Regions from separate parts of the Rhodococcus sp. NPDC003382 genome, predicted to be linked through region 1. Evidence: riboswitches for the same ligand, from Rfam matches in the RefSeq annotation. Region 1 holds a riboswitch; each other region holds the start of a gene.

Region 1 (3,272 bases):
TCACCCAGAAACGCACTATCGGCGCACTCGCCGCTGCCGCCGTGAACCTCTCGGCCGAATCGAAGTCCCTCGCACGGATCGGCCTGGCCAACTACTTCGCCGGAGCGCTCATCCTGCCCTACACGCAGTTCCTGCGTACGGCCGAAACCTTGCACTACGACATCGATCTGATCGGAAGTGCCTTCGAGGTCGGATTCGAAACCGTCTGCCACCGTCTGTCGACCCTCCAACGGCCCGGGCAACGCGGAGTGCCGTTTTTCTTCGTCCGCACCGACAAGGCCGGAAATATCTCGAAACGACAATCAGCCACCGCATTTCACTTCTCCCGTGTCGGAGGGAGCTGCCCGTTGTGGGTCGTCCACGACACCTTCTCCACACCGGGCCGGATCCGCACGCAGGTCGCCCAGATGCCCGATGGACGAAAATACCTCTGGATCGCACGTACCACCGACGAACACCCCACCGGAGGACATCTGTCTCCACCCCGAAGTTTCGCCATCGGACTCGGCTGCGACCTCGCCCACGCCCACAAACTCGTCTACGCCCGAGGACTGAACCTCGATGATCCCGTCACGACCGTCCCGATCGGAGCCGGCTGCAAGGTCTGCGACCGCACCGACTGCGCTCAACGCGCCTTCCCCCAGGCCGGTCGCACTCTCGACATCGACGAACACCGAGCGCCCACCATCCCCTACACCCCCGGATCCTCCGAATGACGAGCCGGACTCCGACCACGGCTGCGGACCGCTCGCACCACGGCGGCACCGCACGTTCGGCACCCGAAGCACGGGCACGTTGGTGGGACGCAGCCGTGTGCCGATTCTTCGGGCCGACGTTGTTCTTCGCTTCCGACGACGAAACTCGCGGACAACGCGCACGACGTGAACGCACCGCCAAACGCATCTGTCACCCCTGCCCGGCACGTGCAGATTGCCTGCAGCACGCGCTGGCCACCGGCGAGACCTACGGCGTGTGGGGCGGAACAACCGAGCGTGAACGCCTGGGCGCCTCCTACCCGGCGGACACTGTCCCGATGGAAAGTTCTGCAAGAACCACCCGGGGACACAGACGAGATCGTGAGCACCTGAATGCCACGAACTAGGAAAAACCCCAGGCCAGAACCACGGCTCTCCTGGCCGATCCGACAGCAACGTGCCCGACGCGCAGGGACACGGTCGCACAGATGCGAGGAGAGCAACCGGCAACTCGATCGTCCTGTCCGTTTTGCTAGATTCATCGAGCCAGGTAGCCCCGGAGACGGAGCCAGGTGGAATCCGGTGAGAATCCGGAGCTGACGCGCAACGGTATGGGGTCGTACGACCCCGAGCCCGATACCCTGCTGGACCGGTGACGCCTCGCCGTCCCCGGTCGTAACGTGTGGCCCGCTCGCGTGCAGCGGCCACGGGAAGTTCGATGCGCCATGCACCGAAGTAGTCGGAAGTCAGCAGCAGCAGCTGTTCTCGTCCGGGCCGACCCGGCCCTCGGCAGTAACGTCGACAGCGCCGAAGACAGGATCCGGTTCCGCGGATCGGACCCGGTCGCCAGTCGTGTGACCGCGGTGCCAAACAAGCGGTCCATCATCCTCGAAGCCGCGACCATGATGGACCCGTCCGTCCGCAATATCGCCGGAATCGAGCAACGTGTCGTGGGCCTGCGCGAACCGGGTGTGACGCGATGACACCCGCGGAACTCGTCGAGCGCTGGGACAGGCAGCAAGCCGCCTACATCGCCGAACGGGAAAGCCGTTTCACCGCGATGCTCGACACCCTCGAGTTCGCCACCGGTGGCGAGTTCACCGCGCTCGACCTCGCCTGCGGCCCCGGATCACTGACCGCGCGGATCCTCGACCGGTTTCCGCAGTCCCGGATCGTCGCCGTCGACTACGACCCGATGCTGCTCGCACTCGCCCGCGACTATCTCGCCGGGTACGCAGACCGGGTGCGCTTCGTCGACGCCGATCTCACCGATCCTCACTGGACGGACCTGGTGGCCGCCCAGCTCGACACCGCGCCTCACGCCGTGGTGTCGACCACCGCGTTGCATTGGTTGCGTCCTGAGCAGTTGATCGGCTTGTACACACAGATCAGGTCGGTGCTCGCGCCCGACGGGATTTTCCTCAACGGTGACCATTTTCGCTTCGACGACCGTGATGGGCACATCACCCTGTGGTCGGCGCAGCACGACCGGCGCACGCAGCAACACAGCTTTGCTGCCGGCGCGGACGAGTGGGATCAGTGGTGGGACCTGCTGCGCGCACACCCCCGGATCGGGACGCTACAGGACGAGCGGACAGCCAGATTCGCCGAACGCGACGGTACTGCTCCGACCGGTGTGCAGTTTCAGCTCGCCGCGTTGCGACACGCCGGATTCGCCGAATCGGGAACCGTCTGGCAGCTGTTCGACGACTACGTCGTGTATGGAATCGCCTGACAGAGTCATGCCACATCGCTGTGCCCCCGACCGTCCTTCGACGGATGTGCTGACCCGCCCTCCCACACGGGTGCCCCAGTCTCCAGGTGGCGGTGTCCGATGATGCGCCGACTGCCCGTGGCCACCTTGGCTGTTGGTTTGGCCGCAGCGCTGGCGGTGGTGTCGGTGCTGGCGTTGATGCTCGGCGCCGCGCACATCCCGTGGCATGCAACCACGAGCTTCCTGTGGGCCGAGGTCACGGGCGGGCCGATAGTGGCAGCGGATGTTCCGAACTACCGGATCGTGATCGACTCCCGGCTGCCCCGCGTGCTGCTGGCCGCGTTGGTCGGAGCGGGGTTGAGCGCAGTGGGTCTGATCGTGCAGGCCATGGTGCGCAATGCGCTGGCCGACCCCTACGTGCTGGGCATCTCGTCCGGGGCCTCGGTGGGCGCTACCGCGGTGGTGCTGTTCGGCGCCTTCGGTGCGCTGGGCTTGTACGCGTTGTCGACCGCGGCGTTCCTCGGGGCCCTCTGCGCCACGATCCTCGTATACCTGATGGCCCGATCGGCGGTAGGGCTGGTGCCGCTACGGTTGGTGCTCACCGGCACGGCGCTGGGATACGGATTCTCCGCGGCCACCACGGTGCTGGTCTTCACCGCCCCCCACGGGGACGCGGCCCGGTCGGTGATGTTCTGGCTGCTCGGCAGCCTCGCCGGCACCACCTGGCAGATGGTTCCCCTGGCAGTCGTGGTGACAGCCGTAGGACTGACGGTGATCGTGGCATGCGCCCGCCACCTGAACGCGCTCTCCATGGGCGACGAGGTCAGCGCCGCTGTGGGGATGAATGCCCACCGCTTCCGGCT
Region 2 (3,272 bases), on a different contig from region 1:
CAAGTTCGGCACCGTCGACATCGAGGGAGACCGGGGCCGCGTCGAGACCCGCACCACCGTCGACGGAGAGCAGGACACGGTCGTCTGGTCGTTGACGCGCGTCGACGGCGACTGGCGGATCTGCACCGCCTGATTCCCCGCCCGCCTCGCAGGCCCCGACACGTCTGTGGAAAGCTGGTGCGGTGAGCTACGCAGGTGATATAACGCCGCAGCAAGCCTGGGAGCTGCTGCAGGAAAACCCGGATGCCGTGCTCGTCGATGTGCGTACCGACGCCGAGTGGAAGTACGTCGGGGTCCCCGAGACCTCGTCCATCGGTCGCCGCACCGTCTTCGTCGAATGGGTCGGCTACCCGAACGGTGCGCCCAACCCCCGGTTCGTCGACGAACTGCGCGAGGCCGGCATCGAAAAAGGGCCGGTCGTCTTCCTGTGTCGCTCGGGGCAGCGTTCCATCGGTGCCGCCGTCGCGGCGACCGCTGCGGGCCTGACCCCGTCCTACAACGTTCTCGAAGGATTCGAAGGCGCCCTCGACCCCGAGGGTCATCGCGGCGCCCAGGGCTGGCGGGCCGCGGGCCTGCCGTGGAGGCAGTCGTGAGTGCAACTCCCCAGGGTGGCGCGTTCCAGCGGCCACTGCCCGATTCGGTGCGCCCTGCCACGGTCGGTGTCCGCGGCGGCCTGCTGCGCTCCGGATTCGAGGAGACCTCCGAGGCGCTGTACCTCAACTCCGGCTTCGTGTACGAATCGGCCGAGGCCGCCGAGCAGGCCTTCACCGGTGAGGTCGACCACTTCGTCTACTCCCGGTACGGCAACCCGACCGTGAAGATGTTCGAGGAGCGGCTGCGGCTGCTCGACGGCGCGGAAGGCGCGTATGCCACCGCCAGCGGCATGTCCGCGGTGTTCACCGCGCTCGGTGCGCTGCTCGGCCAGGGCGACCGCCTCGTCGCGGCCCGCAGCCTGTTCGGTTCGTGCTTCGTGGTGTGCAACGAGATCCTGCCCCGGTGGGGTGTGGAGACCGTGTTCGTCGACGGCGAGGACCTCGACCAGTGGGAGCAGGCACTGTCGGTGCCGACCACCGCGGTGTTCTTCGAGACCCCGTCGAACCCGATGCAGACCCTCGTCGACGTCCGCAAGGTCTCGGAGATGGCACACGCTGCCGGCGCGAAAGTGGTGCTGGACAACGTGTTCGCCACCCCGCTGCTGCAGCGCAGCCTCGACCTCGGCGCCGACATCATCGTCTACTCCGGCACCAAGCACATCGACGGCCAGGGCCGCGTGCTCGGCGGTGCCATCCTCGGCCCGAAGGACTACATCGACGGGCCCGTGCAGCAGCTCATCCGCCACACCGGTCCGGCGCTGAGCCCGTTCAACGCCTGGACGCTGCTCAAGGGCCTCGAGACGATGCCGCTGCGCGTGCAGCGCTCGGTGGACACCGCGCTCGAAATCGCCCGGTTCCTCGAGACGCAGGACGCGGTGAACTGGGTCAAGTACCCGTACCTCGAATCGCATCCGCAGTACGAACTCGCCCGGTCGCAGATGAGCGGCGGCGGAACCGTCGTCACCTTCGAGCTCGCCGCCGCCGAGGGCGAAGGCAAGAAGAAGGCGTTCGAGCTGCTCAACAAGCTGCGGATCGTCGACATCTCCAACAACCTCGGTGACGCGAAGTCGCTCATCACGCACCCGGCGACGACGACGCACCGCGCGATGGGCCCGGAAGGACGCGCCGCGATCGGCCTGGCAGACGGGGTGGTGCGCCTGTCCGTGGGACTGGAGGATCCCCAGGATCTCCTCGAGGATCTCCAGCAGGCGCTGTCCTGAGCTGGTAAGCCGTGGGCTACGCTGCGGGTGTCCTGTCACGCCGACAGGGCACCCGCTGCGTTTTCGGTGAAGCCGGTGCGAGTCCGGCGCTGTCCCGCAACTGTGAATCCCGTACCTCGGGGGAGCCAGGTCAGCCGGCGTCGCGGGCCGTACGTACTGGTCCTCGGACGAAGGACGGTGGCGTGCCGCAACGCATCCGTTGCAGCCGTGCTGTTTTCGTCCTCCGAGCAACGGAGGATGGCTGTGCCCCTCGACAACACCCGACGGTTGTGCGCCGCCGGCATCACGGTATTCGCCCTCTTCGCCGCCGGGTGCTCCGGTGGCGACGACACCTCACCCGCCGGTGAGACCGACTCGGCTTCCGCCGACGTCCCGCAGGCCATCGTGTCGTTGAGCCCGACCAGCACCGAGATGCTCTACGCCATCGGCGCGGGCGACCAGGTGATCGCCGTCGACGACCGGTCCGACTACCCGGCCGAGGCACCCGTCACCGACCTGTCGGGCTTCACCCCCAACGTCGAGGCGATCCTCGGATACGAACCCGACCTGGTGGTCTCCAACGCCGACACGGCGGATCTCGTCGCCGGACTCGAACAGGCCGGGGTCGAAACCCTGATCCTTCCGGCCGCAGAGGACTTGGACGACACCTACGACCAGATCGAGCAGCTCGGCGCCGCCACCGGACACGTCGGCGAAGCGGCCGAACTCGTCGCGCAGATGAAGACGGACATCGACGAGACCCTCGCCGGCCTCCCCGAACGGGAAACTCCGCTCACCTACTACCACGAGCTCGACAACACCTTCTACAGCGTCACCGACGACACCTACATCGGGCAGATCTACGGGATGCTCGGCCTCAGGTCCATCGCCACCGGTGGCGACGGCTACCCGCAGCTGTCGAACGAGTTCATCCTCGAACAGAACCCCGACGTCGTGTTCCTCGCCGACGGGCAATGCTGCGGCGTGACGCCGGAAGTCGTCGCCGCGCGCGCCGGCTGGAACGAACTCAGCGCCGTGCGCGACGGTCGCGTCTACGTCCTCGACGAGGACATCGCCAGCCGATGGGGTCCGCGCGTCGTGGATCTCGTGCGCGAACTCGCCGCGATCGTCGCGGCAGCACCGGCAGCCCAGCCCACACCGTGACATCGACGCCGCGCCGCCGCGCCCTCGTGCTGGGTGGCGCGGCGCTCGTTCTCCTCGCCGCGATGCTCCTCGGGATCCTGGTCGGTCCCGCGGGGCTCACCGCGCGCGGCGTCCTGCTCGACATGGCCGATGCGCTGCCGTTCGTCGACGTCGACTCCGGGTTGTCCACGCGCCAGCAGGCGATCCTGTGGAACATCCGCATGCCGCGCGTGGTTCTCGGTGCCGTGGTCGGCGCGATGCTCGCGATCGCCGGAGCCGCCTACCAGGGCGTGTTCCGCAATCCGCTCGCCGACCCCTACCTTCTCGGAGTGTCGAG
Region 3 (3,272 bases), on a different contig from region 1:
GCGTCCTTGACCTCGCACAGCCATCCGTCGACGTGCAGCAGGAAGTCGTCGAACTCGGCGTCGTGCGGCCGGCCGTCCAGGCCGAGATCGTGGTCGAGTTTCGCGGCCTGGATCAGCGTCCAGATCTGGGCGCGGATCGCCGGGAGTTTCGCCGGATCCATCGCCGCGATGTTCGAGTACTCGTCGAGCAGTTGCTCCAGACGTGCGATGTCGCCGTAGGATTCGGCGCGTGCCATGGGCGGGATCAGGTGGTCGACGATCGTCGCGTGCGCGCGTCTCTTGGCTTGCGCGCCCTCACCGGGGTCGTTGACGAGGAACGGGTAGATCAGCGGCAGGTTCCCGATCGCGGCATCGGTCGCGCACGCCGCCGACAGCCCCGCGTTCTTTCCGGGCAGCCACTCCATCGAACCGTGCTTGCCGAGGTGCACGACCGCGTCGGCCTCGAATCCGCGCTCCACCCAACGGTATGCGGCCAGGTAGTGATGGGAGGGCGCCATGTCCGGATCGTGGTAGATCGCGACCGGGTTCTCCCCGAATCCGCGGGGCGGCTGGATCATCAGCACCACGTTGCCGGCCTGCAGGGTCGCGAGGACGATGGCCTTGTCGTCGCCTTCGCCGTCGACGAACAACGACCCGGGTGCCTCACCCCACGCCTCGGTCATCGCGTCGGTCAGCTCCGCGGGCAGGTCCTTCGTCCACTCGCGATACCGCTCGGCGGTGACGCGCACCGGGTTACCGGACAGCTGGTCGGCCGTGAGCCATTCCTCGTCCTGACCACCGGCGTCGATGAGCGCGTGGATCAGGGCATTTCCGGCTTCCGCATCGTCCTCGAGATCCATGCCGGGGAAGCCCTCGCCCAGGTCGTAGCCCTGCTCGCGCATCGCCCGGAGCAGACGGATCGCCGAGACCGGCGTGTCCAGACCGACCGCGTTTCCCACGCGGGAATGTTTCGTCGGGTAGGCCGAGAGCATGATCGCGATGCGGCGCTGCGCCGCCGGCACGTGCCGCAATCGCGCGTGCGCGACCGCGATTCCCGCGACCCTGGCGCAACGCTCGGGATCGGTGACGTACCGCGGCAGGCCGTCGGCGTCGAACTCCTTGAACGAGAACGGAACCGTGATGATCCTGCCGTCGAATTCGGGAACCGCGATCTGGGTGGCCGAATCCAGCGGGGAGACACCGTCGTCCGAGTCTGCCCAGCTGTCGCGACTCCAGGTCAGGCACAGCGCCTGCAGGATCGGGATGTCGAGAGCGGCCAGTGCCGCGACGTCCCACGCCTCGTCCTCCCCGCCCGCGCCGACGGTCGCCGGCCGGGTGCCGCCGGCGGCGAGCACCGTCACCACCAGGGCGTCGAGGGTGCCGAGTTCGGCGAGCAGATCGTCGGGTGCACCGCGCAGCGAGGCGCAGTGGATCACCACGGCCTGCGCTCGGCCGGTCGCGTCGATCGCGTCCGCGAGATCGTGCGCGAACCGGACGTTTCCGCTGGTGTGGTGGGCGCGATAGAAGAGCACCCCCACCCTCGGTAACCCGCCGGTCGCAGGCGAAGGACGTTCCGCGACACCCCATTCGGGCAGCGCCGCAGGGGGTTCGAATCCATCGCCGCCGAGAAGCACGGTGTCCGACAGGAATGCATGCAGCTGAGCCAGATTCGCAGGTCCGCCGTAGGCCAGATACCGATGTGCTTCGGCCGCGGTCCCGATCGGCACGGTCGAGTAGCTCATCAGTTCGCCGTCGGGGGTTTGCTCCCCACCGAGGACGACGACCGGGACCCCTTGTGCGAGAACCCGGTCGAGCCCGTCCTGCCAGGAGCGCGCAGATCCGAGGATCCGCACGACCACCAGGTCGGAGCCCTCCAGCAGCGCTGGAATATCCGTCGGCTCCAGCCGGGACGGGTTACCGACGACCCAGTCGGCGCCGCCGGCCCGCGCCGACAGCAGGTCGGTGTCGGACGTCGACAGCAACGTCAGGTGCGCCACTGCGCGCCCCGGAACAGCACGAATACAGCCATGTTCAGTCTCCAAACCCTCGTGGACCTCGCGTGCCGTGGCCGGTCTCCTGGCTGACGGATCGACGCTGCTCGGCCGACCTTCCCGGAGGTGACTCCAGTGGTCTCCGCACCGGCGGACCGGCACGGACGAGGGCGAACAACTACCCGCTCACAGTGGCGAGGGCCGCGCCGGTTTCCCACCGGCTTCCCGAGCACCACGGCACGCCGAGCCTAGCGCACGATTTCGGCAGGTGTGCAACCATGTGCGCCCATGACGGACCATTCGGCCGACCATCTCCCTCCGGATCGATGCCCGGGCCTGCTGCGGCCGCACCTCGCCGCGGACGGTGCACTGGTGCGTGTGCGCGCCCCGGGCGGACGTCTTCCGTACGGGGGCCTGCGGCTTCTCGCGGCGGCCTCGCGCGCATTCGCGGACGGCGACGTGCACCTCACCTCGCGGGGAAACCTGCAGGTCAGAGGTGTCGTCGTCGACGAGTGCGGCGGCGTGCCCACCGGCTTGATCGAATCGATCGCGACGGCCGGGTTCCTCCCGTCCGCGAGCCACGAACGGGTCCGCAACATCGTCGCGTCCCCGCTGTCGGGACTCACCGGAGGGTTCGCGGATGTGCGCCCGATCATCGGTGCACTCGACGCTGCGCTGTGCCGCGAACCGGCGCTCGCCGACCTGCCGGGCCGGTTCCTGTTCGGTGTCGACGACGGCCGCGGCGACGTCGCCGGTCTCCGGTGCGATCTGTCCGCGACGGCGCTCGATTCGGATCGGATGCGGATCGGGATCGGCGCCCTGAGCGGACCGGTCGTCCCGACTGCGGACACGGTCCGGACACTGATCGACACCGCGCTGAGATTCGTCGCGATCCGCGAAACCCGCTGGAACGTGCGGCAACTACCCGGCAAGGGCCGCGAACTGGGCGGTACCGCACCGCTCCCCCGTCCGGAGCGGCACCGAATGCCGTACGGGGTTCTCGACGGCGCGGTGTCCGTCCGGGTGCCCCTGGGAATCCTGACGCCGTCGATGGTCGCGGCACTCCCGGACAGCGGTGTGATCGTCACGCCCTGGCGCGGACTCGTCCTTCCCGCCGATACCGACGTGGAGGCGCTCACGGTTGTGGGATTCGACGCTGCCGCGGATTCGCCGTGGTCTCGGGTGACCGCGTGTACCGGCGCACCCGGGTGTAGTCTCGCCCGCAGCGATACGCGAGAAGTGGCCCGACGAACCGTCGCGGAGCCGGCCCCTTCCCGGCATGTCCACATCGTCGGATGCGAA

What was found. A riboswitch is a leader RNA that binds a small molecule or an ion and turns the genes downstream of it on or off. The one in region 1 is predicted to bind cobalamin.
Region 2: it holds a riboswitch for cobalamin, as region 1 does, so the genes downstream of both, ACWDUD_RS28205 (ABC transporter substrate-binding protein) here and ACWDUD_RS21775 (class I SAM-dependent methyltransferase) in region 1, are expected to answer to the same signal.
Region 3: it holds a riboswitch for cobalamin, as region 1 does, so the genes downstream of both, cobN (cobaltochelatase subunit CobN) here and ACWDUD_RS21775 (class I SAM-dependent methyltransferase) in region 1, are expected to answer to the same signal.

The regions. Positions count from the first base shown of each region.
Region 1 is NZ_JBSFRH010000035.1:50,641-53,912, forward strand. Features, by position in the region: gene ACWDUD_RS21765 (short-chain fatty acyl-CoA regulator family protein) at 1-716, shown strand, start outside; gene ACWDUD_RS21770 (WhiB family transcriptional regulator) at 713-1,102, shown strand; cobalamin riboswitch at 1,227-1,357, shown strand; gene ACWDUD_RS21775 (class I SAM-dependent methyltransferase) at 1,675-2,430, shown strand; gene ACWDUD_RS21780 (FecCD family ABC transporter permease) at 2,533-3,272, shown strand, end outside.
Region 2 is NZ_JBSFRH010000066.1:3,061-6,332, reverse strand. Features, by position in the region: gene ACWDUD_RS28220 (nuclear transport factor 2 family protein) at 1-133, shown strand, start outside; gene ACWDUD_RS28215 (rhodanese-like domain-containing protein) at 183-593, shown strand; gene ACWDUD_RS28210 (O-succinylhomoserine sulfhydrylase) at 590-1,813, shown strand; cobalamin riboswitch at 1,835-1,969, shown strand; gene ACWDUD_RS28205 (ABC transporter substrate-binding protein) at 2,051-2,956, shown strand; gene ACWDUD_RS28200 (FecCD family ABC transporter permease) at 3,019-3,272, shown strand, end outside.
Region 3 is NZ_JBSFRH010000078.1:5,078-8,349, forward strand. Features, by position in the region: gene cobN (cobaltochelatase subunit CobN) at 1-1,976, opposite strand, end outside; cobalamin riboswitch at 2,029-2,222, opposite strand; gene ACWDUD_RS29755 (cobalamin biosynthesis protein CobG) at 2,259-3,272, shown strand, end outside.